Regions from separate parts of the Comamonas terrigena NBRC 13299 genome, predicted to be linked through region 1. Evidence: predicted binding sites of a transcription regulator. Region 1 holds the regulator's gene; each other region holds the start of a gene.
The links. The regulator LexA, encoded in region 1, represses DNA repair genes until DNA is damaged. The targets are predictions, from matches to a motif close to ACTGTATNNNNATACAGT.
Positions count from the first base shown of each region.

Region 2: a site for LexA is predicted at 1,971-1,988, ahead of CT3_RS15650 (PA0069 family radical SAM protein). Genes of this name have one in related genera too.
Region 3: a site for LexA is predicted at 4,260-4,277, ahead of recA (recombinase RecA). Genes of this name have one in related genera too.
Region 4: a site for LexA is predicted at 3,806-3,823, ahead of CT3_RS01915 (ATP-dependent helicase). Genes of this name have one in related genera too.

Region 1 covers NZ_AP019749.1:2,351,657-2,359,337, reverse strand. Annotated here, with positions in the region: gene CT3_RS10690 (TonB-dependent receptor family protein) at 1-644, opposite strand, end outside; gene CT3_RS10685 (AEC family transporter) at 1,088-2,038, shown strand; gene pdxH (pyridoxamine 5'-phosphate oxidase) at 2,479-3,141, opposite strand; gene CT3_RS10675 (hypothetical protein) at 3,437-3,742, opposite strand; gene lexA (transcriptional repressor LexA) at 3,970-4,641, opposite strand; gene CT3_RS10665 (asparaginase) at 4,723-5,712, shown strand; gene CT3_RS10660 (sensor domain-containing diguanylate cyclase) at 6,042-7,475, shown strand; gene adk (adenylate kinase) at 7,620-7,681, opposite strand, start outside.
Region 2 covers NZ_AP019749.1:3,419,796-3,427,476, forward strand. Annotated here, with positions in the region: gene CT3_RS15640 (SMP-30/gluconolactonase/LRE family protein) at 1-96, shown strand, start outside; partial or broken gene CT3_RS15645 (tripartite tricarboxylate transporter substrate binding protein) at 350-562, shown strand; gene CT3_RS15650 (PA0069 family radical SAM protein) at 807-1,964, opposite strand; gene rnk (nucleoside diphosphate kinase regulator) at 2,344-2,754, shown strand; gene CT3_RS15660 (GbsR/MarR family transcriptional regulator) at 2,884-3,480, shown strand; gene CT3_RS15665 (DUF3014 domain-containing protein) at 3,638-4,543, opposite strand; gene cydX (cytochrome bd-I oxidase subunit CydX) at 4,864-5,001, opposite strand; gene cydB (cytochrome d ubiquinol oxidase subunit II) at 5,022-6,173, opposite strand; gene CT3_RS15680 (cytochrome ubiquinol oxidase subunit I) at 6,197-7,681, opposite strand, start outside.
Region 3 covers NZ_AP019749.1:4,525,233-4,532,913, reverse strand. Annotated here, with positions in the region: gene yddG (aromatic amino acid DMT transporter YddG) at 178-1,116, shown strand; gene CT3_RS20505 (MgtC/SapB family protein) at 1,183-2,409, shown strand; gene recX (recombination regulator RecX) at 2,441-2,902, opposite strand; gene recA (recombinase RecA) at 3,082-4,200, opposite strand; gene CT3_RS20490 (MarR family winged helix-turn-helix transcriptional regulator) at 4,349-4,852, shown strand; gene CT3_RS20485 (response regulator) at 5,141-5,815, shown strand; gene CT3_RS20480 (sensor histidine kinase) at 5,919-7,370, shown strand; gene CT3_RS20475 (LysR substrate-binding domain-containing protein) at 7,429-7,681, opposite strand, start outside.
Region 4 covers NZ_AP019749.1:410,265-417,945, forward strand. Annotated here, with positions in the region: gene CT3_RS01905 (phospholipase A) at 1-1,115, opposite strand, end outside; gene CT3_RS01910 (hypothetical protein) at 1,135-1,587, opposite strand; gene CT3_RS01915 (ATP-dependent helicase) at 1,605-3,671, opposite strand; gene CT3_RS01920 (AEC family transporter) at 4,094-5,050, shown strand; gene CT3_RS01925 (type II asparaginase) at 5,283-6,347, opposite strand; gene priA (replication restart helicase PriA) at 6,768-7,681, opposite strand, start outside.

The sequences.
Region 1 (7,681 bases):
GCGTTGGTGCCGCCCACAAACAGACTGGGCGTGGTCTTGACATTGCCGCCGTGGCTGTAGAACTCGGCGCCCACGCTGGCATCGGCCTCGAATTCCTTGGGAATGGCGCGGGTGACGAAGTTGATGATGCCGCCCACATTCTGCGGGCCGAAGCGCACCGAGCCTGCCCCGCGAATCACGTCCACGGAGCTGAGGTTGCCCAGCGATACCGGTGCCAGCGACAGCTGGGGCTGGCCATAGGGCGCGTAGGAGACGGGCACGCCATCCATCAGCACATAGGAGCGGGGCGACAGGCGCGAGGTCAAGCCGCGCACGCCGATGTTCAGCGAAACGTCGCTGCCACCCGTGCCGTTGCTGTCCTGTACCTGCACGCCGGGCACCAGGCGCAGCACATCACGCACGCTGGCCGAACCGCTTTCCTCGATGCGTTGCTGGTCGACGATGGTGCGGGCGCCGGCATGCTCCAGCACCTTTTCCTGGTTGGGGTTGTCCAGCCAGTTGCCGGTGACGGTGACCGAGTCCAGCGTGGACACCACAGGTTCGGCGGATTGGGCGTAGACGGCGGCGGGCAGGCAGGCCAGTGCGGCCGCAGCGGCCACGGCACAGCGCACACCGGCCGTGCGGGGGGATTGGGGAGAGGACATGAAAGAGAAGGGGGAGAGGCTGCGTTCAGGCCGCTGTGGTCAGCAGGGCAGGCGGCGGCACGGCAGAAAGAGGGTTGGTGACAAAACTCAACAATGATTATAAATAGGAATGATGCGCAGTTTGGGCGGTAAGGTCGCCAAAGTCGCTGTGGCTGTCCGGGGAAGTCGCGGCCCCCCCGGATGCCGAGAACGTTGCAGATCCCGAAGCATCCTGCCTTCGCAGGGGATTGCCGTGGCCTATCATGCGGGCCGCAGCACAAGCCCCGTAGCGTTGCCCGTGCCCCGTGCCCCGTGCCCCGTGCCCCGTGCCCCGTGCCCCGTGGGAAGACTGCGACTTTGCGGAACGCTGGGCCGGCACGCTTTGTGCGGATGCGGTGAAGGTGCTGTGCAGGTCCTGGCGGTCTTCGGCAGGGCGCTGCTGCGTTGTTTTTCAGGAATCTTTGGTGAACTCTCCCGCTTTCTCTGCCCTGTTGCCTGTGATTTTGATGATTGGCCTGGGCATCTGCCTGGCCAAGCTGCAGTGGGTGCGCCACGCTGCCGTACGGGATCTGTCGAATCTGGTGTTCTATGTGCTGACGCCGGCGCTGCTGTTTCGCACCATGATGCAGGTGAAGCTGACGGACCTGGACTTTGCCCCCATCGGGGTGTACTTTCTGGCCGTGGCCCTGGTGTTCGCCGTGACCATGCTGGTGCAGGGCTTCACCACGCTGGGTGCAGCACGCGCACTGGCCAATACCTTCAGCAACACGGTGATGATCGGTATCCCGCTGATGAGCCTGGCCTATGGCGAGCAGGGTCTGGTCACGCTGTTCACCCTGATTTCGGTGCACGCCCTGGTGCTGCTGACCAGCGGCACCATCATTTTTGAACTGGCCGCCGCGCGCCAGGCCAGCCGTGCAGGCCAAGCGGATGCGCGCGGCATGGGCCGCACGATTGCCCAGGCGGTGAAGAACAGCATCCTGCACCCGATTCCGCTGCCCATCATTGCCGGGGTGCTCTACGCCCAGACCGGTTTGTCTGTGCCCGAGGTAGTGGATACGCCGCTGCAGTTGATGGGGCAGGCGCTGGGCCCCATGTCGCTGCTGCTGGTGGGGGTGACGCTGGCCTATGGCCGGGTACGGGGTAACCTGAGTGCTGCGCTGCGCATTGCCGTGGTGAAGACTGTGGTGCACCCCGCCGTATTCCTGGGCTGTGCCTGGTTGCTGGGTCTGCGCGGCCCGGCGATGGCCGCCATGGCGCTGGCTGCGGCCTTGCCCGTGGGCGCCAATGTGTTTCTGTTTACTCAGCGCTATGAAGTGGGGGAGGACGAAGTCACGGCCAGCATTGCGGTTTCCACCGCGCTGGCCCTGGTCACGCTGCCGGTGGTGCTGACGGTGTTGCAGCGCTGGGCCTAGGTCACCGCGGTGAGCCTGCACCGTGCGGCACAGCGGGGCTGCTGTGCTATTGGTGAGGCTGCGACACATCGGGGGCACACATATCGGGGGCGCGTTCGCTCCCATGGCCTTGGTCGCAGCGGGCTTCCAGGGTTTGCTGCGTTGTATGGGGCGTATGCAGCAGACAGCCTGCAGGCAGTACTGATGCGAGGCCGTGGGACATGGCGCGAGGCAATGCACCCGCTGGCGGTGCAAGGGCGCGGGAGGGGCTGAGACGCTGCCCAGTGTCCCGCGATGCCTATGCGCTACAGCCCAGGGGCCGCGTCTGGGACATAGAAAAAGCCCCGGCTGCGCGAGCGCCGGGGCTTGGGCGCACCGCCTAGACTTGGCGCGTACACCGATATGTGTTGTATCGGCGTACGCTGCGGGGACTTGAGCGGTTTTCGTTCAAAAAGCGCTATTCAGGGCGCAAGTCGTTCACGTACCCAAACCTGGCTGTCGTCTGGCCCGCTTTCGGTGCGGTAACGCAGACGGTCGTGCAAGCGGCTCTTGCGGCCCTGCCAGAATTCCCAGCGGTCGGGCACCAGACGGAAGCCGCCCCAGTGCGGGGGGCGCGGAGGCTTGAGCAGGAACTGGGCGCCATATTTGGCGGCGTTGGCCACCAGCACGCTGCGGCTGGATATGACCTGGCTTTGCGGGCTGGCCCAGGCGCCGATGCGGGAGTCCAGCGGGCGGCTGTGGAAGTAGGTGTCGCTTTCCTCGTCGCTGACGCGTTCGACCCGGCCTTCGATGCGGACCACGCGCTCCAGCTCTACCCAGTGGAACTGCAGTGCTGCAAACGGGTTGCCCGCCAGCTCGTTGCCTTTGCGGCTGTCGTAATTGGTGTACCAGACGATGCCGCGTGCGTCATAGCCCTTGATGAGCACGATGCGTGTGCTGGGGCGCAGATCGTTGCCTACCGTGGCCACGGTCATGGCATTGGGCTCTGCCACTTGCGCGCTCACGGCTTCCTGCAGCCACTGGTCGAACTGTGCCAGGGGATCCGCTTTGGATGCGTCTTCATTGAGTTCTGCGCGCTCGTAGCTCTTGCGCAGGTCGGCGATGTGGGCAGAAATCTGGCTCATGCCGCCATTGTGCCCTCTGCGTGCAGCAGTGCGGTATTTGTGCAGGCCGTGTGCTGCCTGCTGTGACAGACGAGAACAGGGCGGTGCGGCCAGGGGCAGATGGCGTGTAGGCGAGCCTGAAGCCGGTTGCCGTGGTGCATGCGCTGCAGTACGGGGGCAGTCCGCCGGACTGCCAGATGTTCCGGGATTGCGCCCCTTGCGCGCGCAGGCCTGGCAAGTTCGGACGCTGCAATTCTCCCTGCGCAGGATCTGGTGCCGCACACGGGCCGCGTATGGCGGCGCCGGGCGGCATGGCTCAGCCAGCCAAGGACACCGTTTCGGCGCGGCTCATGTTTTCCAGGGCGGCGCAGACATCGGCCATGCGACCGCTGAGCACCATGCGGGCGCGGTCGCCCACGTCGCGACGCAGGACGCGCACCTTGTCGTCCATGGCCACGCTGAAATAGCGGCTGTCGTTGGCACTGGCGGCGGATGCTGCGTTTGTGCCAGCAGACGCTGCCGCACGATGGGCGCGCAGGCCCGGATGGCGCTGGATCGGCATGGACAAGGGGGCAGTGAGGGTAAAGCCGACCGGGGTGCTGGAGGTGGTGAACAGGCGCATGGGGGAGCTCGCTTTCTGTTGTGCAGTTTTCCGGGCAAACCTACTCCCTCAGGCTGCACACACCTGATCGGAGAGACAAATTCTGGGCAAAACGGCCCCGCACGGCCGCGCAGGCCGCAGTACAGAACCGTGGTGGTGGCGGAAGCGGCTGGGCGGCGCTTCCGCGGTCAAGGGCCTGGGTGGCAACGCTGAGCGCGCCACTGGAAGCCCGGTAGAAGGGCCGTGCGCTACATGTGCGCCGAGTTGCGGATCAGGCCCACGGCCAGCCCTTCGATGGCGAAGGGCTCCTCGGGATTGACCTGGATGACGGGGTAGTCGGGGTTTTCTGGCAGCAGTTCGATCTGCGAGCCGGTGCGGCGCAGGCGCTTGACGGTGACGTCATCACCCAGGCGGGCCACGACGATCTGGCCGTTGCGGGCCTCATGGGTGGACTGCACGGCCAGCAGGTCGCCGTCCAGGATGCCGGCGTCCCGCATGGACATGCCGCGCACCTTCAGCAGGTAGTCGGGCTTGTGGGCGAACATGCTGGCTTCCACCGAATAGGTCTGGTCGATGTGTTCTTGGGCCAGAATGGGCGAGCCTGCAGCGACACGGCCCACCAGCGGCAGCAGCAGCGGCTGCATGGCGGTAAGAGGCAGGGCAAAGACGTTGCCGCGGGCTGCGTTGATGCTGCGCACGGTGTCCACGCACAGGCGGATGCCGCGCGAAGTGCCGCTGACCAGCTCGATCACGCCCTTGCGGGCCAGGGCCTTGAGGTGTTCCTCCGAGGCATTGGCCGACTTGAAACCCAGCGTGCTGGCGATCTCGGCCCGGGTTGGGGGCGCGCCAGTGCGGCTGATGGCAGACTGGATCAGATCCAGAATCTGCTGCTGCCGGGGGGTGAGCTTGGGGTGGTCCATGGGCATTCCTCGATCAATGGGGATGAATACTGTGCGTTCATCCAGTACCTGTATTTTTGACCAGTTTGCAAAGGACTGCAAGTGGAAAGTGGCAAAACCATCGTCATTCTGGGGACCGGCGGCACGATTGCCGGGGTCGCGGACTCTGCGGGGGCCCATGTGGGCTACCGTCCGGCACAGCTGGGTGTGGCGCAACTGCTGCAGGCGGTGCCCGACCTGGAACGCGTTGCAAAAGCACCACTGCAGGCCGAACAAGTGGCCCAGCTGGACAGCAAGGACATGGACCACACCACCTGGCATGCGCTGGCAGTGCGCTGCAGCCAATTGCTGGAGCGTGCCGATGTGGGGGGCATTGTCATCACCCACGGCACCGATACCCTGGAAGAAACCGCCTGGTTCTTGCAGTGTGTGCTGCAGCCAGCCAAACCCGTGGTGCTGACCTGTGCCATGCGTCCGGCCAGTGCCATTTCGGCCGATGGGCCTGGCAATCTGCGGGATGCTGTGATTTGCACAGCCGATGTCCATGCGGCCGGGCGCGGCGTGCTGGCCGTGATGGCCGGGCTGGTGTTCAGTGCCCGCCAGGTGCGCAAGGTGCATCCCTACCGGGTGGACGCATTTGACGGCGGTGACAGGGGCCCGCAGGGCTGGGTGGAAGAGGGGCGGGTACGCTGGGCCGGCGCCGTGGACGGGGCCGCTCTGTCGGCGCCGAAGATTCCGCCGGTGGGCGCGCTGCGCCCGCCTGCCGAATGGCCTCAGGTGGAAATCCTGGTTAGTCATGCAGGCTGCAGCGGGCCGGTGATGCAGGCGGTGGTCCAGGCGCTGTGCAGCGCTGGCGTGCGCGGGCTGGTGGTGGCCGGCACAGGCAACGGCACCACCCACCAGGCGTTGGATGCCGCACTCGAAGTGGCGCAAAGCCGGGGCCTGGCGGTACGCCGCAGCACGCGTTGCGAGCGCGGGCGCATTGTGCAGGCCGAAGACGCCGATGACAGCCGTGTCAGCGCCTTGTCTGCCGTGAAGGCGCGCACCAGTCTGATGCTGGAATTGATGGGCTGGCCGCGCACGGACCGCTAGCCCGAAATCCGTGCCGGTGCGGCAGGCCACGCCGCCATAGGGTGGGGGGCGGGCTTGTTGCGCGGCGTGAATACGTGCAGGCCTGCGAGCCCAACCCGCAGGTAGGCAGGCGATAGCGTGTTGCAGTCGAGGTCCGCTGGAAAATCTCGCCAACCCGGGGTCTGCACAGCGCCAGCTGTACGGAGCTGTCGCGTGGCGCGCACGAAATTCTCACAAAAACTTACAACCGGTAGAGAAGAGGAATGTGCACCCAGCGCGGTAAGCAATAATCGCGCACGGAGGTGTTAGTGGTGACCAATTCTCTCGCGAGCGGCCTGGATTTTGAGGACATGTTTGACCTCGCCCCCATATCCCTGTGGATGGAGGATTACAGCGGGCTCAAGCAGTTGTTCGCGCAATGGCGCGCAGCAGGCGTCACCGATTTGCAGCAGTTTTTCCGCGAGGACTCCCGGCGCGTGCAGCAATGCAGCCAGTGCTTCCAGGTGCTGCGCGTCAACCAGTACACGCTGGAGCTTTTCAAGGCCCCTGACCAGGCCACGCTGCAAAATCGCCTGGATGAGGTGTTCCGCGGCGATATGCACGACAGCATCGTCGCCGAGCTGCTGGCCCTGTGGGACGGGCAGCTGAGCTTCGCCAACCGCTCGGTGAACTACGCGCTGGATGGCCGGCGCATGGACATTCAGGTGCGTTTTCGCGTGCTGCCCGGATATGAAGACAGCTGGAGCCGTGTGCTGGTGTCGCTGGAAGACATCACCGCCGAGGTGATGAGCACGCAGCGTCTGCAGGCCAGCGAACAGTACGCGCGGGATTTGTTTGCCCACTCCCCGGTCTCGCTGTGGGTGGAAGACTTCAGCGCGGTCAAGCAACTGCTGGACGAGGTGCGCGAGCGCGGCATCCGCGACTTCCGTACGTTCTTGAAGGTGCACCCTGAGTTCGTCACCCGCTGCATGCAGGAAATCCGCGTGATCGACGTCAATCAGCAGACACTGGAGATGTTCGGCGCCAGCAGCAAGGCCAATCTGCTGCACAACCTGTCCCAGGTGTTCCGGGGCGAGATGTACGATTCCTTTGCCGAGCAGTTGCAGGATCTGTGGGATGGCAAGCTGGTGCAGCAGCGTGAGGTGGTGAACTATTCGCTGACTGGCGATGTGCTGCACATCCACATGGAGTTCGCCATCATGAACAGCCATGTCCGGAACTGGGATCTGGTGCTGCTGTCGCTGGTGGACATCACGGCCCGCAAAAAGGCCGAGTCCTACCTGGAATACCTGGGTAAGCACGATGTGCTGACCCAGTTGCGCAACCGTGCCTTCTATACGGAAGAGCTCAACCGGTTGTCGCGTAAGGGGCCATGGCCGCTGTCGGTGATTGCCATCGACATGAACGGTCTCAAGGGCGTGAACGACGACCACGGCCATGCCGCAGGCGATGCCATGCTGCGCCGTATTGGCGAGGTGCTGACCAAGGCGGTGGATGCGCCGGCCTGCGCGGCGCGCATCGGCGGTGACGAATTCATGGTGCTGTTGCCCGGCACCGACGAGCGCGGTGCCCAGGCCATGCAGGAGCGCATTCTGTCGCTGCTGGAGCTGAACAACCAGTTCTACCCCGGGCAGACCATCCATCTGGCCATGGGCCATGCCTGCGGGCGGGAGGGGGCCAGCATGGAAGCGGTGGTGCACCGGGCCGACCAGGCCATGTATGCCGAGAAGATGCGCTTTTACGCGGGGCGTGCGCAAGACCGGCGGGTCGACAGCATGCTGTGAGGCCTTTGGCGCAAGGCAGGCGCGTCCGGAATTCAGGCAGTCAGTTCCCGCGCCCCATAAAAAAGGCTGGTGTTGTCACCAGCCTTTTTTATGGGGCGGCAGTGCAGGCCAGCGCCCGTCACTGCCGCAAGGGCTCTGATTCGATCAGGAAGCCAGGGCGGCCAGGGCGCGGGCGGTGATCTCTTCCACGGTGCCCGTGCCGCTGA
Region 2 (7,681 bases), 1.1 Mb from region 1:
CGCAAGCAGCTGTTTGTCACAGATTCCACCCACGGCCGCATTTTGACTACGACGTTGGATACCCCTGGGCAACCCATACACCCGCGCAAGAACTAACAGTCGACAGGATGTGAATCCAACATCCTTGCATCGCAGATGCTCCGAAGCTGAAGCTAAAACGTGACGATCCCGGTCCGCGCTGCTTTCGAGGATCTCCACCACTGCGGCGCACAACCCCGCCAGGGATCCCAGCTCAGGTGAAACGGTAGGCCGGAACCTTGATGCAGACAGGGGCTTGTTCAGTTGCGGTCCCGTCAGGCCTGGAGCTGGTGTGGCCAGTACCGCTTTACCGACGACAAAATCGCATGCGATGCGGGCTTGCCCATCGCTGGCAGTTGCACTTTTCATAGCCTCTGCGACGCCCATCAAGCTGGTAGTGTGCTTTGCCGCAGGCAGCCCCACCGACGTGGTGACTCAGGCATTCGCCGACCATGCAAGCCGCGCGCTGGGACAGGTCTTCATCATCGACAACATGCCTGGCGCCAACACGATCCCGGCTGCACAGGCCGTGGCCAGCGCACCGCTGTGGCGACGGCCGCAGCGTGCGAGGCAGGAGGTATGCATGGTGTGTGGGGCGCATGTGGGGGGTGAGCCGCGCCAGCCGCTGGGCCGCAGTGCCTGTACAGGGGCCGATGTCCCCATGGGATTCGCGCGCTGTTGTCTATTTTTTTGTCTGTTTTGTTCGTTGTGCGAATACACCGGCTGCAGCCTAGCGGCGGGCGCCGCCGCACAGCGGTTTCACCTTTTTCTTGTACGGTCATCCGTACTCAAAACAGGCTTTGCTGGCCACCCAGCAGGCTGGGGTGGTACTGGCTGCAGTCCAGCTGCACGCGCTCGCGGTTCAGGCCCAGCTTGCGGCAAGCCAGGGAAAAGCGCTGGGCCAGCATGTCGGCCCAGGCGCCGGTGCCTTTCATGCGCTGGCCGAACTGGCTCTGGTAGACCTTGCCTTCGGCACGGCCCTCCTCGCTGATGCCATGCAGATCGCGCACCCGCTCCAGCACGCGCTGGGCGCGGTCCGGGTAGTGCAGGCGCAGCCATTCCTCGAACAGCGGCGCCAGCTCCCACGGCAGGCGCAGCACGGCATAGAAGGCCTGGCGTGCGCCGGCGGCCTGCGCGGCGGCCAGCACCTGTTCCAGGTCGTCGTTCAGGAACGGGATCTGCGGCGCCAGGCTTACCCCCACGGGCACGCCGGCTTCCGCCAGGGCGCGCACCGTGCGCAGGCGCCGGTGCGGTGCGGCGGCGCGGGGCTCCAGCCTGCGCGCCAGATCGGGCTGCAGCGTGGTCAGGGTGACATAGACCGCCACCAGGTTCTGCCGGGCCAGCGGCACCAGCAGGTCCAGGTCGCGTTCGATGCCGCTGCCCTTGGTGACGATGGAAAACGGGTGGCGCGCGGCGGCCAGCACTTCGATGGTGCGGCGGGTCAGGCCCACATCGCGCTCAATGGGCTGGTAGCAGTCGGTGACCGAACCCAGCATCACCGGTGCGGCCACATGGCGGGGGCGGGACAGCTCGGCCCCCAGCACCTCGGGCAGATTGGCTTTGGCGACAAGCCGGGTTTCAAAGTCCAGCCCTGGCGAGTAGCCCAGGTAGCTGTGCGTGGGCCGGGCGTAGCAGTAGATACAACCGTGCTCGCAGCCCCGGTAGGGATTCAGGCCCAGGTGAAACGGCAGGTCGGGAGAGTCATGCCGGCTGAGGGCGGATTTGCACTGCTCCCATTCCAGCTGCGTGCGCAAGGCAGTTGCCGCTTCGCCGTCGTCCCCTTCTGCGCCGGCCGCATTGACCGCCGGATCCGCCCAGCCATCGTCAAACGCTTCCCGGGCATCGCGTGCAAAGCGGTGGGCGATCCAGCTGGCCGCACCCCGGCCCTTGTGCAGCGGCACGGGCTGGGCGGGCAGATCGGAATGCTGGTCGCGATAGGAAGACATGAGATAACTGTATATAAATACAGTTATTCAAGCAATACAGGTGCCGGAACCTTGATGCAAGCAGGGGCTTGTTCAGTGGCGGTTTCGTCAGGCCCGGAGACGGTGTGGCCGGTGCCGCAGCGCTTCCCAGCAAATACCGGCGCCCACAGCTAGCTCCTTTTTTGAAAGCTGCACGCCGCCGAAGCAATTCGCACTGGCAGCGTGCGAGATGGCTTGGCAGGAGCGCGGCAAAGCGCCACAATACGGACAGCGCACCAAATTGGTGCTTTTCATTGCCTTGGCCCGGACAACCCCGTTGCCCGGGCTTTTGTCCGTGTGGGCTTTTGTTTTTTTGAGCCTGGCGGACCGACTTTCACCCCATCCCGCAAGGAGCACCGCCATGGAGCGCAAGCCCACCATCACTCTGTCGACCTTGGACCTGGAGCGCATCGAAGCCCTGCTGGAGAAAATGCCGGGCGAGTTTCCGGGCCGCGCCGTGCTGGAAGCCGAACTCGACCGTGCCGATGTGCTGGAGCCGGCCCAGATGCCCGCCACCGTGGTGACCATGAATTCCACCGTGCGCTTCACCCTGCTGGAAAGCGGCAAGAGCAACACCCTGACCCTGGTCTACCCCAAGGACATGGATGGCAGCGCGGACAAGGTGTCGGTGTTCGCCCCGGTGGGCATTGCCCTGCTGGGCCTGAGCGTGGGCGACGAATTCCAGATGCCCAGCCCCACGGGCCAGAAGGTGACGGTGCGGGTGGACGGCATCGACTTCCAGCCCGAGAACGCGGGCGAACTGCACCGCTGAGCCCGCCCGCGCCGGGCCGGTGACCCCGATGCAAGCCACCGTTCGGCGCGGCCGCCCTCCGGCCCAGCCTGCATTGCGGACAATTTCAGGAAGTGCTGAAATTCTTAAATTCACAGGCACAATTCCTTTATGAGTCAGCTTCAACCCCTTCCTTCCCTGAACCGGCAGTTCGTCTCCCACTTTGGCGAGATGGGCAGCCGCTGGGGCATCAACCGCACGGTGGGTCAGATCTACGCGCTGCTGTTTCTGTCGCCGCGCGCGCTGAATGCGGAAGAGATTGCGGAGACGCTGGAGTTTTCGCGCTCCAACGTCAGCATGGGCTTGAAGGAACTGCAGTCGTGGCGCCTGGTGAACCTGCGCCACCAGCCCGGTGACCGCCGCGAATATTTTGAGGCGCCGCAGGATGTGTGGGACATCTTCCGCCGCCTGGCCGAGGAGCGCCGCCGCCGCGAGATCGAGCCCACGCAGTCCATGCTGCGTTCGGCCCTGCTGGAAGAGGCCCAGTCCGACGACGAACGCCATGCGCAAAAGCGCATGCAGGAGATGTACGAGCTGATCGAAAAGCTGATGACCTGGTTTGACGATGTGCAGCGCCTGCAACCCGAAACCGCCATGCAGCTGATGGGCATGGGCGCCGCCGTGACGCGGGTGCTGGAGATCAAGGACAAGCTCACCGGCCGTGCCAAGCCCAAGGACCCCAAGGGCGGCAAGGACCCGCAGGATTGAGTACCTGCAGGGGTACGGCGCTGCCCTGGTGCTTGCGCTGTCAGCCCCTGCGCCGACCACAAAAAAATGGCCTGCAACTGCAGGCCATTTTTGCGTGCGCAGCCCTCGAAGTGCGAAGGGCTGCACCCGTGCATTCCGCAGGGCGCGGGCCTTTTGCTCAGCGCCGGGTGATCTGCGCCCGCAGTGCCCGCAGCTGGGCCTTGATGCGCTGGGTGTGTTCCACGCCCATGCGCAGCAGGATCTTCTGCCCTGCCGACAGGGACTGCAGATCCGCATCGGCAAACTCGTAGCGCAGCCACGGCTGCTGGGGCGCCAGCTGGCCTTGCACCTGTACCAGTTTCAGCGCCAGCGGCCCGGGAGGTTCGGGGGTCTGCAGCAGGTGGTCGATCACCGCCACCAGCCGGTCATTGAAGCGCTGGCCGGGATAGCCCAGCTCTTCATAGGCCTGCTGCAGCACCGGGTAGACACGGCGGTACAGGACACCGGCCTGCTCCACATCCAGGCCCACGACAAAGCGCACCACGGCTTCGTAGCGCGCGGCGTTGGCTGGCGCGATCTCCATGCGTCCGTCGTCGGTCTGCGTGACGGCCATGCGCCCGCCCACCGGGTGCAACGGCCACAAGCGCGAGGCCGCCTGGCTGCGCGCCAGGTTGTCCACCGTGGCCGCAATGCGGCGTGCCAGAGCGTCGGTGGCGACAAAGCGCAGCGTGCGTTCACGCCCCAGCCATTCCGTGACAGCCTGGGCCAGGCCGTCGCCATCGCCACCGGCCAGCGGCGGGCGGCCCTGGGCGTCGGCCGCTGGTTCCAGCGGATGGGAGGTGTCAGCGGCCGGCTCCGCCGCAGGCGCTGCCGGTGCGGGTTCCGTGATGGTGGGCGCCGGGGCCGCAGGGGCGGGCGCTGCGACAGGCGGTGTCTCCAGGGCTGCCGGCGCCCTGCCCCAGTAGTGCCAACCGGCATAGCCCGCTCCCAGCAACACCACGGCCACCAGCGCCCATCGGCCGGTGGTGCCCAGGCCCTCTTTGCGGTGGTGTTGGCGGGAAATCGGTTCGCTGCGCGCTTCCATCACGGCTCCTCCTTGCTGTGCGATAGAGATGGGAATCTTGACCGGACTACCCTAGCAGCAATCGGTGGCTGTGCACCGCATGCACACGCTTTGTTGCATGACCAGATGTCAACGGCGGTACAAAACGGGCCTGCATCCTCTGCTATGCGCCGCCCCCAAAAACACAAGGCCTGGTGCCATCACAGCACCAGGCCTTGCCTGGGCACCCGAACGGGCGACCGAATCCGGAGCGGCTGACTGCACCTTCGGTCACCGCGGCTCTGCAAAGTCTCTGCGACTCCGCCGCCATGCAGCGACGAAAGGCACTGTGCCTGCGGCCTTTACTCGGGCAGCTTGCTGGTGCGCTCCAGGATGCGGCGGCGGGTGGCCTCGTCATCCATCAGCTCGTACCACATGGCATTGAGCACAGCAAAAGCGGCGGCCAGTGGCAGGCCCAGAATCCACGCGAAATACCACATATCGAATTCCTTTCTACCGGTTAGTAAGAGTGGCCTTTGCCGGTGGCAATCGCAGCGATATCAACCTTGCCGCGCAGCACCGCGTACACCCAGCTGGTGTAGGCCAGGATCAAGGGCAGGAAGATCAGCACGCACACCAGCATGATGAACAGCACCACATGGCTGGAGGAGGAATCCCACACCGTCAGGCTGAAGCGCGGATCGACGGTGGACGGCAGGATCATGGGGAACATGGCAGCGCCCACGGTCAGGATGATGCCGGCAATCGCCAGGCCGCTGCCCAGCAGGCTCAGCCATTCGCGGCGGCTGCGCAGGCCCAGGGCCACGATCAGCGGCATGACCAGACCGATACCGGGCACGACCCACAGCGCGGGGTAGGACTGGAAGTTGTGCATCCAGGCGCCAGCGACTGCGGCAGCGGTCTTGTTCATCGGATTGGAGGGGCCGATGTGGCTGATCTCGCTGGTGATGACATAGCCGTTGATGCTGCCCAGCCACACGCCGGCGGCGGCAAACAGCAAGGTGGTCAGCAGCGCAAACAGCACGCCGTACCTGGCTGCGCGCCGGGCGACTTCGCCCTCGGTCTTGAACACCAGCCAGGACGCACCGTGCATCAGCAGCATGGACAGCGACACCAGGCCGCACAGCAGCGCGAACGGTGTCAGCAGGCCGAAGAAGCTGCCGTCGTAGTAGATGCGCATATCGTCACCCAGGCGGAAAGGCACGCCCAGGATCACATTGCCCACGGCCAGGCCGAACAGCAGCGCTGGCACCAGGCCGGTGATGCACAGTACCCAGTCCCAGCCGTTGCGCCAGGCAGCGCTCTCGCGCTTGCTGCGGAACTTGAAGGCCACGGGGCGCAGGATCAGCGGCACCAGCACGGCGAACATGGCCAGGTAAAAGCCGGAGAAGGAGACCGCGTACAGCTGCGGCCAGGCGGCAAAGATAGCACCGCCGCCCAGAATCAGCCACACTTGGTTGCCTTCCCACACGGGGCCGACCGCGTTGATGGCGGTGCGGCGTTCCACATCGGTTTTGGCCGTGGCGCGCAGCAGCCCCATGCTGCCCAGATCGAACCCGTCGGTCACGGCAAAGCCCACCAGCAGCACGCCCAGCAGCAGCCACCAGATGACGCGCAGCACGTCATACGAAATCAGTTCATGCAAGATCATTTTTGTGTACTCCTTGCTTGCATTCAGCGGGCGCGGGCCAGCTTTTGGATCATGGGTTCGTAGAAGCTCAGGTGCGGCTCGCTCTCATGCTCCGGCCCCTTCTGGATGGCGCGCACCATGAGTTTGAGTTCGATCACCAGCAGCACGGTGTAGATCAGCACAAAGCCTGCAATCGTCAGCAGCAGCGTGCCGGCGCCCAGGTGGGAGACGGCCATGGCCGTGGGCAGCACGCCTTCGATGATCCAGGGCTGGCGGCCCAGCTCGGCCACGACCCAGCCGCATTCGGCCGCAATCCACGGCAGCGGGATGGACAGCACGGCCACCTTGAGCAGCCAGGGGTAGGCATCCAGCCTGTGGCGCACGGACAGCCAGAAGAAAGTGCCGGTCAGCACGATGAAGAACATGCCCAGGGCCACCATGACGCGGAAGCTCCAGAACAACGGGCCCACCGGGGGAATGGTGTCGGTCGCCGCCTTCTGGATCTGTTCGGCGGTGGCTTGGCGCGGGTCGTCTACATAGCGCTTGAGTAGCAGCGCGTAGCCCAGGTAGACACCTTTTTCCTCAAAGCGCGTGCGCGCCTCGGCAGGGACTTCGGCGTCCGACCTGGCGCTGCGGATGGTCTGCAGCGCGTCATAGGCGTCGATGCCGCTGCGGATATAGCCTTCGGCGTTGCTCACCAACTGGTTGATGCCGGGGATCTCGGTGTTGAGCGAGCGCGTGCCGATCAGGCCCATCACCCAGGGGATGTGCACGGCGAAATGGGTTTCGCGCGCTTCGCGGTCCGGGAAGCCGATGGCGGTGAAGGCCGCCGGTGCGGGCTCGGTCTCCCACATGGCTTCGATCGAGGCCAGCTTCATCTTCTGGTGTTCGGACGACAGGTAGCCGGACTCGTCGCCCAGCACCACCACCGACAGCGAGGCGGCCAGACCGAACGAGGCGGCCACCGTCATCGAGCGCTTGGCCAGGTGCAGGTGGCGGCCCTTGAGCACGTACCAGGCCGACACGCCCAGCACGAATAGCGAGGCCATCACATAGCCGGCCGAGACCGTGTGCACGAACTTGGCCTGTGCCACCGGGTTGGTCAGCACCGCAAAGAAGTCGGTCACTTCCATGCGCATGGTCTGCGGGTTGAAGGCGGCGCCCACGGGGTTCTGCATCCAGCCGTTGGCCACCAGGATCCACAGCGCCGAGAAGTTGGTGCCGATGGCCATCAGGCAGGTCACGATCAGGTGCTTGACTTTGCTCAGCCGGTCCCAGCCGAAGAAGAACAGGCCCACGAAGGTGGCTTCCAGGAAGAAGGCCATCAGCCCTTCAATGGCCAGCGGAGCACCGAAGATGTCGCCCACGTAGTGGCTGTAGTAGCTCCAGTTCATGCCGAACTGGAACTCCATCACCACGCCCGTGGCTACGCCCATGGCGAAGTTGATGCCGAACAGCACGCCCCAGAACTTGGTCATGTCGCGCCAGATTGTGCGGCCGGTCATCACAAACACCGTCTCCATGATGGC
Region 3 (7,681 bases), 2.2 Mb from region 1:
GCCTTTTTTGCGCCACGGCCCTGCTGCGGCCATGCACAATGCCCTGCGCACGGTTGGCGCAGCGCGGCGGGAACGGCTTCGGCCGGCCGCTTGCGCAGGGGCGGTGAGCGCATGCGGCACGGCTTTCCGGCGTGCGCTGCCAGCCGCCCACCCTGTCATCCACCGTTTCTTCGCCGCATGTCCACTCCTGCTTCCCCTGTTTCGCACGCTGCTGCCAGCGTGCGCCGTGCCACCCTGTTCGGTCTGGTGGCCGTGCTGTGCTGGAGCAGCACCGTGGGCCTGATCCGTTCGGTGTCCGAAGCGCTGGGCGCTTTAGGCGGTGCGGCCATGCTCTACAGCGTCAGCGCCGCGCTGCTGTTTGCGGTGCAGGGCGTGCCGCGCGTGGCGCAGCTGCGCAGCGTCTCCAAGGTGTACCTGGTGGGCTGCGGCCTGCTGTTCGTGCTCTACGAGATCTGCCTGTCCGTGGCCATCGGTCTGGCGCAGGACCGTGCCCAGTCCATGGAGCTGGGCATGATCAACTACCTCTGGCCCAGCCTGACCATCGTGCTGGCCGTGCTGTGCCGCCAGCAGGGCGCGCGCTGGTGGCTGTGGCCGGGCGTGGCGCTGTGCATCTGGGGACTGGTGTGGGTGCTGAGTGGGGATGGCGCAGGCAGCAACCTGCCCTGGTGGCAGGAGTTGCTGGCCCATATGCGCAGCAACCCGCTGGCCTATGCGCTGGCGTTCGCGGCCGCCGCCCTGTGGCCGGTGTATTCGGTGCTGTCACGCATCCACGGCGGTGGTTTCAACGGTGTGGGCCTGTTCGTGCTGCTGACGGCCGTGGTGCTGTGGGTGCAGTGGCTGGCGGTGGACACCGTGCCCCTGCGCTGGTCCTGGGGCGTAGGGCTGGAGGTGCTGGCGATCGGCGCGTCCACGGCCATCGGCTACAGCTGCTGGGAGCATGGCATCCAGCGCGGCAATCTGGCGGTGATGGCGGCGGGCTCGTATTTCGCGCCGGTGCTGTCGGCGCTGTGGGCCAGTCTGTGGCTGTCGGTGCAGCCAGGGTGGCCGTTCTGGCAGGGCGTGCTGCTGGTGACGGTGGGCTCGCTGGTCTGCTGGGGCGCCACGCGCGTGCGTTGACGCCGCCTTCCGGCGCGCCGCTGCGCTGGCGATAATCCGGCCATCTGCAACCTGGGCCGGAGGCGTATGGAAGGGGAAGCGATTTTTCGCGCGCTGCTGGCCGCCCTGGGTGTGGGCCTGCTGGTGGGGGTGGTCCGCGAGCGCATGCATGCCGCCCCGGCGCTGATGGCGGGCACGCGCACCCATGCCCTGGTGGGGTTGCTGGGGTGTGTGGCCTGGATGCTGGGCAGTGGCGTGTTCATTGCGGCCCTGCTGGCCGTGGCCGTGCTCACGGGGCTGGCCTATGGTTTCACTGCCCGCGAGGACCCGGGGCTGACGGGCGAAATCGCCCTGCTGCTCACCGCGCTGCTGGGTGGGCTGGCCGCCCGAGACGCGGCGCTGGCCGCCGCCCTGGGGGTGCTGATGGCCATTCTGTTGCAGGCCAAGGTGCCGATGCAGAAGCTCAGCCGCGAGTGGATCAGCGAAAAAGAGCTGCAGGATGCGCTGATGCTGGGGGCCGCGGCCCTGGTGGTCATGCCGCTGCTCTCCCGCAGTCCCGTCGATCCCTGGGGTGCGGTCAGTCCCCTGATGGTGTGGCGCATTGGGGTGCTGGTCATGGCGGTGGGCATGCTTGGTCATGTCGCGCAGCGCTTGTTCGGCGCACGCTGGGGGCTGTCGATTGCGGGCTTCTTTGCCGGCTTTGCCTCGTCCACCGCTGCGGTCTCCAGTATGGGTCAACGTGCGCGGGTCGAACCGGCCCACACCGGTGCCTGCGCTGCGGCGGCGTTGCTGGCCAATCTGGCGTCGCTGCTGCTGTTCGTGGCCGTGGTGGGGGCGGTGTCTCCGGACCTGCTGCAGACGGCTGCGGGGACCCTGGTGGGGGCTGGGCTGGCCTTGCTGGGGGTGGTGGCGCTGCTGTGGCGGCGCGCACAAGGTGTGCAGACCCAGGCGGCTGCGCCGACCGGCCGGGCCTTCCAGCTGTCGCAGGCGCTGTGGATTGCGGCACTGATTGCCGGGGTGTCACTGCTGGCGGCCTGGCTGGGCGCGCGCTATGGCAGCGCCGGGGTGCTGGCCAGCACCATGCTGGTGGCGCTGGCCGAGGTGCACGCCGCCGCCGTTGGCGTGGCCCAGATGGCGGCCAGCGGGGTGGTGCCGCTGGAGGTGGCGCATTGGGGAGTCCTGGGTGTGCTGGCCAGCAGCAGCCTGGCCAAAAGCGCGCTGGCCTTTGCCAGCGGGGGCGCCCGCTATGGCGTCTTGGTCACCGGCGGCTTGCTGGCCCTGGTGGCCGGCGGGGTCCTGGGCCGGCTGTGGTGAGGCGGGGGCCCTGCACAGGGCAGATGCGGCATCAGCTGTGGTCGGGATCGGGGGGCTGGCCTTTGACCACCTTGCTCACCACCTCGCCACCAAAGCCCCGGCTGGACAGGAAGCGCATCTGCTTCATGCGTTCCTGGGGCGTGGCGGGCGGCTGGCCGAACTTCTGCTGCCACACTGCCCAGGCGCGGGCGTGTTCGGTGGCGCGCAGCTGTGCGGTGGCCGCACGCACGGTGTCATCGTCCAGGCCCTTGTTGCGCAGTTCCTGCACCACGCGGGCCGTGCCCAGCTTTTTGCTGCGGGTGTAGACCACGGATTGGGCCACCCGTTCCGGGTTGATGAAGTTCTTGGCCTCCAGCGCATCCAGCACGGCGGCCAGATCGTCGCCTTCGTCCACATGGGCGGCCAGCTTGCGCTCCAGCTCGAGCCGCGAGTGCTCGCGCTGGGCCAGCAGCCGCAGCGCGCGGCCGGTGAGGGAGAGTTTGGCAAAGCCCATGCGGTGCACGCTCAAGAAACAAAAAAGGCGCAGGGAACCCTGCGCAAAGATGGCAAACCTGTGTGGTGACGCGGCGGCGGGCAGCGACCGTAGGCCTGTGCGCTGCAGGCCGCAGGCAGGCGCTGCCCTGGCCCGGCGGCAGTCCCCTGGCGTGGCGAGGGGACAACCGCTCGGGGGCTTTAGCCGATCACGCCGTCTTCATCCACCGTGGCGTTCTTGTCGCCTTTCTTGCCCTTGGCGGGCTTGGCGGCGTCTTCGCCGGCGGCCACGGGCAGCAGGGCAATGCCCAGGCTGTCGCGCACCTTGTTCTCGATTTCCACGGCCAGTGCGGGGTTCTCGCGCAGGAATTCACGCGAGTTGTCGCGGCCCTGGCCGATCTTCTCGCCGTTGTAGGCATACCAGGCGCCGGACTTTTCCAGGATCTTGGCGTTCACGCCCATGTCCAGGATCTCGCCTTCGCGGCTGATGCCTTCACCGAACAGAATGTCGAACTCGGCGGTCTTGAACGGAGGCGAAACCTTGTTCTTGACGACCTTGACCTTGGTTTCGTTACCGATGGCTTCGTCGCCCTTCTTGATGGTGCCGGTGCGGCGGATGTCCAGGCGCACCGAGGCGTAGAACTTCAGCGCGTTACCGCCGGTGGTGGTTTCGGGCGAGCCGAACATCACACCGATCTTCATGCGGATCTGGTTGATGAAGATGACCATGCAGTTGGTCTTCTTGATGGTGGCGGTCAGCTTGCGCAGTGCCTGGCTCATCAGGCGGGCCTGCAGACCGGGCAGCTGGTCGCCCATTTCGCCTTCGATTTCGGCCTTGGGGGTCAGCGCGGCGACCGAGTCGATCACGATCAGGTCCACGGCGCCGGAGCGCACCAGGCTGTCGCAGATTTCCAGCGCCTGCTCACCGGTGTCGGGCTGGCTGATCAGCACTTCGCTCAGGTTCACACCCAGCTTCTGGGCGTAGCCGGTGTCCAGTGCATGTTCGGCGTCGATGAAGGCGCAGGTGCCGCCTTGCTTTTGCATCTCGGCAATGACCTGCAGCGTCAGCGTGGTCTTGCCCGAGGATTCCGGGCCGTAGATTTCGATCACGCGGCCGCGGGGCAGGCCGCCCACGCCCAGAGCGATGTCCAGGCCCAGCGAGCCGGTGGACACCACCTGGATGTCCTGGGCCGCTTCGCCTTCGCCCAGCTTCATGATGGTGCCTTTGCCGAATTGCTTTTCGATCTGGGCGAGGGCGGCAGCAAGTGCCTTGGCTTTTTCGCTGTTGGCGTCGGCGGACTTGGCGGCAATGGCGTTCATGAAAACTCTCCTTGGAAGGGTTTGGCGGGATGGGGTGCAGCCACTGGAATGAATAACAGGCTGGATGCTTGAACAGTAGTTTAGGGGTGCTGTTTTGCCAATTCCACAAATATTTAGTCAGTTTGCCTGACTAAATTACCATGGGGCCATGAGCGAACTTCCCCACGCCATTCCCCCCAGCGATGCCTGGCGCCAGACCCACCTGGGCCGGCTGCTGGGCCATGCCATGCGCCAGTTCGACGCCCGCGTGCTGCAGCTGATGGCACGCGATGTGGCCGTGCCGCTTGCGCTGTCCAACCTGGCGGCGCGCGACCAGGTGAGTGCGGCGCACATCCATATCACCCGCCACCTGTCGCTGGCGGGCGACCGCATCACCGACCTGGCCGAGCGCGCGGGCATGAGCAAGCAGGCCATGGCCGATCTGGTGGACCAGTGCGTGGCCTGGGGGTTGGTCACGCGGGAGTCCGATCCGCACGACCGGCGCGCGCGGCGCGTGTGCTTCACGCCCACCGGGCTGGACTGGCTGCAGGCCTTCCATGACGCCGTGGCCCAGGCCGAGGCAGAGTTTGTGGAATCGGTGGGCCAGGATGTGGCCACCGTGGTCCAGATTGGCCTGGAGGCCTACGCCGGCGACAGCGGCACGCTGGCCTGAGTGCCTGTGGGCAGGCGCGCGGGACGGCACGGTACCGTCTGTCGGCGCCAGCGGCCGGGGACTGCCGGATGCGCGCGGAAATGACTTGCATCAAGACCGGCGTGAATGTCAGCTTCCGTACAGGTGAACCGGGTGTTTTCCCGGGGGAAGTCCGCTGGTGCGGGGGATGGGCGGCTTCTAGAATGGTTCGGCTGGCCGACAGGCTGGTGCGGCGCACTTCACAGTGCCATCCGAAGCATCAAGACATAAACGACCGCGGCCCGACTGCGGCGCCTTCAGGAGACCCCCATGCGCATACTCATCGCCGAAGATGATCAGGTGCTGGCCGATGGATTGCTGCGCAGCCTGCGCGGCGCTGGTGCCGTGGTGGACCATGTGTCCAGTGGCAGCGAGGCCGATGCCGCGCTGATGACCAACGACCAGTTCGACCTGCTGATCCTGGACCTGGGCCTGCCCAAGATGCATGGGCTGGAAGTGCTCAAGAAGATGCGCAGCCGGGGCGATGCGCTGCCGGTGCTGATCCTCACCGCCGCCGACAGCGTGGAGGAGCGCGTGCAGGGGCTGGATTTCGGTGCCGACGACTACATGGCCAAGCCCTTCAGCCTGCAGGAGCTCGAAGCCCGCGTGCGTGCGCTGACGCGCCGGGGCATGGGAGGCACCAGCAGCACCGTCAAGCACGGCCCGCTGGTGTACGACCAGGCCGGGCGCGTGGCCACCATCGACGGCAAGATGGTGGAGCTGTCCGCCCGCGAGCTGGGCCTGCTGGAAGTGCTGCTGCAGCGTGCAGGCCGTCTGGTCAGCAAGGACCAGCTGGTGGAACGCCTGTGCGAGTGGGGCGAAGAGGTCAGCAACAATGCCATCGAGGTCTACATCCACCGCCTGCGCAAGAAGATCGAGCGCGGTCCCATCCGCATCGCCACCGTGCGCGGCCTGGGCTATTGTCTGGAGAAGATCAACCACTGAGGGGCTGCGCGCCCGGTGCGCGCGGCCTGTCCTGCGCCGCGGTGTCCGCCGTGGCGGTTTTGTTCCGGGCCACCTTTGCCGGCCCCTGGCGTGAACCTGCACCTTGAACATCTTCCAGCGTGAGCAGCGGTCCCTGTTTGGCGAGATCCTCGACTGGATGCTCACGCCGCTGCTGCTGCTGTGGCCGGTGTCGCTGGCGTTGACCTGGCTGGTGGCGCAGGAGCTGGCCAACAAGCCGTTCGACCGTGCGCTGGAGTACAACGCCCAGGCGCTGGCGCAGCTGCTGGTGGTCAGCGACGGGCAGCTGCAGTTCCACATGCCGCGTCCGGCCAGCGAGCTGCTGCGCGCCGACGATTCCGACATGGTGTACTACCAGGTGCTGGGCGCCAAAGGCGTGCTGCTGTCGGGCGAGCGCGAGTTCCCCATGCCGCCGGAAACCGGCGGTGGCTTCGAAGCCAGCATCGGCCAGGTACAGCTGCGCGACGACGATCTGCGCGGCGTGGACATCCGCGTGGCCTCGATCTGGGTGCGGGTGCCGCTGGACCAGGAGGTGCTGGCACTGGTACAGGTGGCAGAAACGCGTGAAAAGCGCAGCGTGCTGGCGGCGGAAATCATCAAGGGCGTGATGCTGCCGCAGTTTGTCATCCTGCCGCTGTCGGTGCTGCTGGTGTGGCTGGCGCTGGCGCGTGGGATCAAGCCACTGCACCGGCTGGAAGAGCGCATCCGTGCGCGCAAGCCAGACGACCTGTCGCCGCTGAACCACAAGGCCGTGCCCATGGAGGTGGCGCCGCTGGTGGATGCGGTGAACGATTTGCTGCGGCGGCTGAACGATTCCATTGCCACACAAAAACGCTTTCTGGCGGATGCGGCCCACCAGCTCAAGACCCCGCTGGCCGGCTTGCGCATGCAGGCCGATCTGGCCCAGCGCCCGGGGACCAGCAACGAAGACCTGAAACGCTCGCTGCAGCAGATCGGGCGCAGCTCCATCCGCGCCACGCACACCGTCAACCAGCTGCTGTCGTTGGCCCGGGCCGAAGGCGCCAGCACGGCGCTGCAGCGCACTCCCTGCGACATGGCCGAGCTGGTGATCGAGGTGGTGCAGGACTGCCTGCCCCGTGCCATGGACAAGCACATTGACCTGGGCTACGACGGCGCCGAACCCGGCACCATGGCCCTTCAGGTCTGGGGCAATGCCACGCTGCTGCAGGAGCTGGTGCGCAACCTGGTGGACAACGCCATCAACTACACCCCGTCCAGTAATGCACAGCCCGGTCTGGTGACGGTGCGCGTGCTGCCCGATCCGTTCGGCCGCGTGGTGGTGCTGCAGGTGGAAGACACCGGTCCCGGCGTGCCCGAGGCGGAGCGCGACCTGGTGTTCCAGCCTTTCTACCGTGCGCTGGGCACCGAGGCCGACGGCTCCGGCCTGGGTCTGCCCATCGTGCTGGAGATTGCCCGCCAGCATGGCGCCCAGGTGGCGCTGGAAGATGTGCACCCGGGCCAGCCCATGCCCGGTGCCCGCTTCACGGTGCGCTTTCCGGCCCAGGTGGCGGAGTAGGGGCGGCGTCGAAGAGTGCGCCCAGCGGCACCGTGGCTTGCGGCCAGCCCGGTGCGTCTTATGCCAGGTCGGGGAACGCCAGCGCCGGGCGGGGAAAGGCAGACAGGCTGGCCTCGGCTTCGGTCGCCGCTTCGACCTTGGCCAGCAGCCAGTCGCGGAACTGCTGCAGCGGGGTCAGGTTGGCGCGCGTCTCGGGGTAGCACAGCCAGTAGCCCTGGTCGCTGAGCACGCTGTGCTGCGGCAGGGGCTCGCTCACCAGGCCGGCGTTGATTTCATCCTGCACCAGGCAGCGGGGCACCAGGGCCACGCCC
Region 4 (7,681 bases), 1.9 Mb from region 1:
CTCTTGCCGCCATTCCAGCCTTCGCCCAGGGTCCGCAGCCATTCGACGCGGCCGGACCCCTTGCCCTTGCCCAGCGAACCGCGCGCGGTCACGCCCAGGTAGTTCTGGTCGTTGATATTCCAGCCCAGCTTGACTTCGCCCCGGCCGATGTAATTCTGGATGCCCGGGTTGTCGTCGTCGCCCGAGCCTTCGGGGATGCGTTTCCACAGGCGGGCATTCACCTGCCAGCGTTTGCCCAGCTCGGCGCCGGTCATCAGGTACCAGCGGTTCCAGCTGCGCGACAGCGGCTCGCTCTGGCCATTGGACTGGTGCACCAGGCCCACGCCGCTGTAGCGCCAGCGCCAGCCGAACGGCAGCTGGGCGTCGGTGGGGTAGACGTAGAAGATTTCCGGCTCGTGGTCGGTGGTGCGGAACGGGCGTGAGATGTCGCCGTTGAACACCTGCCAGTAGGACTGCTGGGTGTAGCCCACCCACAGCGAGTCCTTGCGGCCCGTGCTGGAGTCGGTCAGCAGGCCCGAGGCGATCTTGGTGCGGGCCGACAGCTGGATGCGCATTTCCTGGGTCTTGTACGGCTGCTCGGTCGAGGCGGCCTTGCCGGGCGAACTGGGCTGCTCGTTCACATGGTCGGCTGTGGTCAGCGACACCGACATGGGCCGGTAGCCACGGAAGCTGAATGTGCCGCAGTCCGAGCCGGGTTCCAGCTCGAAGAAGCGCGACATTTCGCTGTAGCGTGGATCGCGGCAGCCGCCGTTGGTGGGCTGCAGGCCCTGGCCGGAGACATCGGCCACCACCATCGGTTCCTGGGCGGCCTGCTGCACGGTCTGCTGGACACCCTGCTGTGGCGCAGCCGCCTGCTCCTGGGCACTGGCCGCCGGGGCATGGAACATGGTGGCGGGGGGCGGAGTCAGCGGTTGCTGCTGCTGCGCCCAGCCGTCAAAGCAGGCCAGACGGGCCTGGTTGTCGGTGGTGGCAGCGCATTGGCGCCAGGCATCGCCGGTCAGCGGCTCTGCGGCCTGGGCAGGAGCGGGCAGGCCCCAGGCCCCGCAGATGGCCAGCGTGGCCAGGGCCGTGGCGCCTGGCAGCGCGCGGGTGAGAGTGAGTGGGGTTGCCTGCATGGTCAGAAAATTCCAGGGTTCAGGGCGAGCGCTTGCGCAGCACAAAAGGCTGGGTCGGGGCGTCATCGCCGGCTTGGTAATCACCGCGGATCTCGCGGGCACAGCTGTCGTCACTCACCTCGCCCAGCCAGGTGCCGCTGATGTTGATGCCGTTGGCCGATTCCTCCAGCGTCACGGCGCCACGGTTCACATCGCCCACCATGGCATGGCGGGTGCCGGCGCGCTCGACCGTGCCTTTGACCGTGCCTTTCCACTCGGGGTGGGGGCCCAGTTGCAGCAGGGCGGCATCGGGCTGGGCGGCCACGGTGGCCGTCCATTCGCCTTGCAGCTGCGCCGCGCCCATGTCCCAGGCGTCCAGGCAGCCGGCTGCATCGGAGGCACTGTTCTGGGCCTGTACGACGGAGGCCAGCGCACCGGCAGCGATGAGGGCAAGGGTGCGCAGGCGCGGGGGTACAAACGGAATCAGGGGCATGGGTTCACAGGGCGGTGTCATGGCGCCGGTTGCTGCACGGTGGAGCGCGCGGCAAATTCCGCGCGCAGCTTGCGCAGTTTTTCGCGCGGGTCTTCCTTGGCGGTGGCCGCGTCCAGGTTCATTTCCTTGATGAAACGGCTGGGCTGGCACTGCACCATGTCGCGGCCCTTCTTGCGGCGCTTGGTCCAGCTGACGGCCAGCGTGCGCTGGGCGCGGGTGATGCCCACGTACATCAGGCGACGCTCTTCCTGCAGGCGGGCGGCAATGTCGTCGCTCACCTTTTCCTGCTTGCCGTTGTCGTCGTCCAGCTTGAAGGGCAGCATGCCTTCGGTCACGCCGACCAGCACCACATGCGGCCATTCCAGGCCCTTGGAGGCGTGCAGCGTCGACAGGACCACCATGTCCTGTTCCTTCTCGCGCTCGCTGATGGTGGAGAGCAGGGCAATGTTCTGGGCCACTTCCAGCAGGCTCTTGACTTCGGTCTGGGTGGTGGTGCCGGCCGCGTCTTCGATCTGGCCGCCAGCGCGCTGGCTCATCCAGTCACAGAACTCCAGCACATTGCTCCAGCGGGCAGCGGCCACGGACTCGCTGTCCTCGCTGTCGTACAGGTGCTGCTCGTAGCCGATCTCCTTGAGCCAGTCGAGCATGAAGGTCCGGCTGGCCTCGGCGCCCAGCGTGTGGCGGGCCCGGTATTCCAGGTCATTGAGGTAGCGGCCGAACTCGAGCAGGCTTTCGTGCGCCTTCTTCGGTACCACGGCTTCGAGCATGTGGCTGAACAGTGCGCCGAACATCGACAGCTTGTGCTGGCCGGAGAATTCGCCCAGCTTGCCCAGCGTGGTGTGGCCGATGCCGCGGCGCGGGGTGGTGATGGCGCGCAGGAAGGCCGGGTCATCGTCGTTGTTGATCCACAGCCGGAACCAGGCGCACAGGTCCTTGATTTCGGCCCGGTCGAAGAAGCTGGTGCCGCCCGAGACCTTGTACGGGATGTTGGCCTTGCGCAGCGCCTTTTCAAACGGCTTGGCCTGGTGGTTGGCGCGGTAGAGGATGGCGAAATCCTTCCACGCCGGCTGCGGGTTGACGCCCGCGCGCAGGCTCTGGATGCGGGCCACGGCGCGTTCGGCCTCATGTTCTTCGGTGTCGCAGTCGACCACGCGCACCGGCTCGCCCTCGCCCAGTTCCGAGAACAGGGTCTTGGGAAACAGCTTGGGGTTGGGGCCGATCACATTGTTGGCGGCACGCAGAATGGCCGAGGTGGAGCGGTAGTTCTGCTCCAGCTTGATGAGCTTGAGGTGGGGGTAGTCGATGGGCAGCTTCTTCAAGTTGTCCAGCGTGGCGCCGCGCCAGCCGTAAATGGACTGGTCGTCGTCCCCCACGGCCGTGAAATGCGCGCGCTCGCCCACCAGCATCTTCAGCAGCTCGTACTGCGTGGCATTGGTGTCCTGGTACTCGTCGACCAGCACATGGCCCAGGATGCGCTGCCATTTCTCGCGCACCTCGGGGTGGCCGCGCAGCAGGCGCATGGGCATGCCGATCAGGTCGTCAAAGTCCACGCTCTGGTAGGCGGTCAGGCGCTCTTCGTAGCGCTGCATGATCAGGGCGATGCTGCGCTGGTGGTCGTCCTGGGCCAGGGCCAGGGCCTTGCGGCTGTCCCAGCCGGCGTTCTTCCAGTTGCTGATGGTCCATTGCCACTGGCGGGCGGTGGCCACGTCGGTGGTGCCGCCGGCGCAGTCCTTGAGGATGCCGGTCACATCGTCGGCATCCAGGATGCTGAAGCTGGGCTTGAGCCCCAGTGCATGGCCGTCTTCGCGCACCATGCGCACCCCGAGGGCGTGGAAGGTGCAGACCAGCACATCCTTGGCCTGGCGGCCGATCAGTCCGGCCGCGCGCTCGCGCATTTCGGCCGCGGCCTTGTTGGTGAAGGTGATGGCCGCAATGCGCCGCGGGGCCATGCCGTTCTCGATCAGCTTGGCAATCTTGTGCGTGATCACCCGTGTTTTGCCCGAGCCGGCACCAGCCAGCACAAGGCAGGGCCCTTCGGTGTAGTGGACGGCTTGGAGTTGGGCCAGGTTCAGACCAGCGGACATGAATGCAGAACGACGTCGCCTCGGCGGGCGGAATCATTAAAGGTGGTTGGACGCAAATGATACGGAGTTGGGTGCGAGAGCATGGCGCGGCTTTCCGGATTTCTTCTGCAGATCAGTGTTAATCAAGGTATTCGTCTGTAAATGCATGCAGTGCCGGGGAAGGCGCTAGCCGCGGGGCAGGCGTTCCTGGGGCCAGAGCATGAGGGCCTGCTGCGGACGCTGCGCCTGCTGTGCCAACAGATATCTTGTGCAAGGTTTTCACCATGGCGGGCGATCGGTGGACAAGGCGCTTGCCGCCCGCCGGGCGGCCTGTCCGGACACCGCCGCAGCGCCCGCGGCACCCGGCCACGGCCTTGTGCTTTGCGGGACACCGGATTTTTCCGGGGCTGCATCGTGCTGCGGTGCAGCGACAATCCTGGCCTGTGCTGTCCGTTCTGATCGTTACCTTTCCCTTCTTCGCGCTGGTGCTGTGTGGCTATATCGCTACGCGGGGCGGTGTGCTGCCGCTGTCGGCCATTTCGGGCCTGAACACCTTTGTGCTGTTCTTTGCCCTGCCATGCATGCTTTACCGCTTCGGGGCGCAAACCCCGATTGCCCAGCTGCTGGATCCGGTGGTGGCCGGGGTGTACCTGCTGTGCGGGCTGGCGCTGGTGGCCGCCACCCTGGCGCTGACGCTGCGGCGCTGGGGCTGGAACGACGCCGCCTTTGGCGCGCTGGTGGCCGCTTTTCCCAATTCCGGCTTCATGGGCGTGCCGCTGCTGGTGGCACTGCTGGGCGAGGGCAGCGCCGGTCCGGTGATACTGACCATGGCGCTGGACATGGTGATCACCACCTCGCTGTGCATTGCACTGTCGCGGCTGGGCGAGGGGGAGGGCGGGGCCGTGCAGGCGCTGCGCAAGGCACTCAGGGGCATGCTGTCCAACCCCATGCCCTGGTCGATTGCGCTGGGGGCCGTGGCATCGGCCCTGGCGTTCGAGCTGCCCGGACCCATAGACAAAACCGTGGCCATGCTGGCGGGCGCTGCCTCGCCGGTGGCGCTGTTCACCATCGGGGCGGTCCTGGCGCGTTCGCAGATGAACCTGCACGAACAGCTGGCCCCGCGCGACTATGTGCCGATTGCACTGGTCAAGCTGCTGGTGCACCCGCTGCTGGTGTGGTCCGCCTGCCAGGCGGCCGTGGCGCTGGGCCTGCCGCTGTCGACCGAGGCCATGGTGGCGCTGGTGCTGGTGTCGGCCCTGCCCAGTGCCAGCAATGTGTCGCTGCTGACCGAACGTTTTGGTGCCCATGGCGGGCGCGTGGCGCGCATCATCCTGGTCAGCACCGCGCTGGCGTTTGTCACGTTCTCGGCGGCAGTGACCTGGCTGGCGCCGGCCGCGTAGGCGGGCAGCCCAGACAGAACCGGTCTTTTCCGTCTTGCCGCGCTTGGGAGGCGAGGGGCCTCGCTTTTCGGGGAGGCCTCCGGACCCCGACGGAGCGCGGTGAAAAAACAGCGGCCGGTGCAGACGTCGCTGGCACCGGCCGATGGGGATGGCTCCGCTGGCGGGGCCGGAAGCCCGGACCTGCTTTGCGGCAGTGCCTGAGAACGGTCCGGTCTGCGGGCCGTGGCGCCGCTCAATATTCCCAGAACATCCGTTGCAGCGTCTTGGTGTCGGCGCCCCGGGTCAGGGCCAGCATGGTCAGGATGCGTGCCTTTTCAGGGCGCATGTCGTGGGCGACGACCCAGTCGTACTTGTCGTCGGGCTGCTCGGCGTTGCGCAGCACAAAGCCGTAGGGCACGCGGGAGGAGCGCACGATGATGGTGCCCTTGGCACGGGCATCCTGCAGCGGCTTGACCATGCGGTCAGCCACCGAGCCGTTGCCGGTGCCGGCATGGATGATGGCCTTGGCGCCACCGGCCACCAGGGCATTCACGGCCGTGGGTTGCACGGTGCCGTAGGCATAGACGATGTCCACCTGGGGCAGCTGCGTGATGTTGTCGATGTTGAACTCGGACTGGTTGGTGTGGCGCTTCACGGGGGCGCGGAACCAGTAGTTCTTGCCTTCCACCACCATGCCCAGCGGGCCCCACTGGCTCTTGAAGGCGCCGGTCTGGATGTTGATGTCCTTGTTCACATCGCGGGCGGTGTTCAGCTCGTCGTTCATCGTGACGAGCACGCCCTTGCCGCGTGCGTCCTTGGACGCCGCCACACTGACGGCATTGACCAGGTTCAGCGCGCCGTCGGCGGACAGGGCCGTGCCGGGGCGCATGCTGCCGACCACGGCGATGGGCTTGTCGGTGTGCACCACCAGGCTCAGGAAATAGGCGGTCTCGGCCAGGGTGTCGGTGCCGTGGGTGACCACGATGCCGTCCACATCGCCCTGCTTGGACAAGGCCGATACGCGCTTGGCCAGGGCCAGCAGGTTGTCGTTGGTGAAGCTTTCGGAAGCGATCTGGAAGACCTGTTCACCGCGCACATTGGCCACCTGGGCCAGTTCGGGCAGGCCAGCCAGCAGCTTGTCTACCGGCACCTTGGCGGCCGTGTAGGTGGCGCTGTTGATGGTGGAGGCGCCGGCACCGGCAATGGTGCCGCCGGTGGCCAGCACCACGACATTGGCCTTGGGTCCGGCCGCAACGGGCTGGGTCGCAGGTGCCGCCGGGGCGGCAGGGGCCGGTGCGGCAGCCGGGGCTGCAGCCATGGGGGCCGCGGTGGAGCTGGACTGGGTGGCGCATCCGGCCAGCAACAGTGAAGCCGTGACCACGGAGGCTGCGGCCAGACGGTGCAGGGTGAAGCGGGCAGTACGGGGAGCAAGACGCATGGACAATCCCTGGGTTGTGGTGAGTGGTTGCACACCTTGCGCGCGCCGCCGCCGGGCAGCAATGGGGCTAATCCGGACTTGCCAGCGGCGCCGCACAGCCATGGTGCGGCGCGCGCACGGTGCAACAGCCTCTCTGCACGTTCTGTGCCGGGGATGTGGGGCTGGGCGTGAAATCTGCCTTGGGGAATTGTCAGGTGTGCTCTGGCTGCTCTCAATATGGGAGTGCTCGGCGCGCCGTTTCGCACACCGCGCTGACGCAGCCCGGGGCCCCGGGCGCAGGTGACGGTACCAGAGGAGGTGTTACAGGCTTTGCGGGTCCACATCCACCAGCCAGCGCACTAGGCTTTTGTGCTGGGGCTGGCCGCGCACCCAGTGCAGCCAGGGCTGCCAGGCATGCAGGAAGCGCTGCAGCGCGCGGCGGTCGGTGGCTTCGATCAGCATCTGCGCCCGTTCGACATCGGCCACGCGCTGCATGGCCATGGGGATGGGCGGGTACAGAAACACATCGTCCAGATGGGGCAGCTCGCCCTGGCGTGCCGCATCGCTGGCGGCGCGCAGAAAGTCCTGGGCGGCCTCCTGGGTCCGGGCGTCGGCGCGCACCAGGGCCTGGAAGGCGAAGGGAGGCATGCCCGCATCCTCGCGCTCGCGCAGTTGGCGCTGGGCAAAGCGCGGGTAGTCGTGCTGGCGCAGCGCCTGGAACACCATGTGCTCCGGATCCTGGGTCTGCACCCACATCTCGGGCCGACTGTCCTGGGCGGCGACATACGAGCCATCGCGCCCCGCGCGGCCGGCGGCCTGCATCAGCAGGCAGAACAGGCGCTCCGGCGCACGGAAATCGCTGCTGAACAGGGCTCCGTCGGGCTGTACGGCGGCCACTAGCGTGATGCGGCGGAAGTCGTGGCCCTTGGCGACCATCTGCGTGCCCACCAGCACATCGATCTCGCCGCTGTGCACCTGGTCCAACTGCTGCTCCAGCGCGCCCTTGAGCCGGGTGGTGTCGGCGTCGATACGGCCCACGCGGGCCGGGTTGCCGTCGGGGCGCTGCACATTGCGCAGCAGCCGCTCCAGCTCTTCCTCCAGCTGCTCCGTGCCCTTGCCCAGCGGCAGGATGTCGGGGTTGCCGCATTCCGGGCAGGCATGCGGCACGCGCTGGGTAAAGCCGCAGTGGTGGCAGCGCAGCGTGCGGTCGCCCTTGTGGAACACCTGGTGGGCGC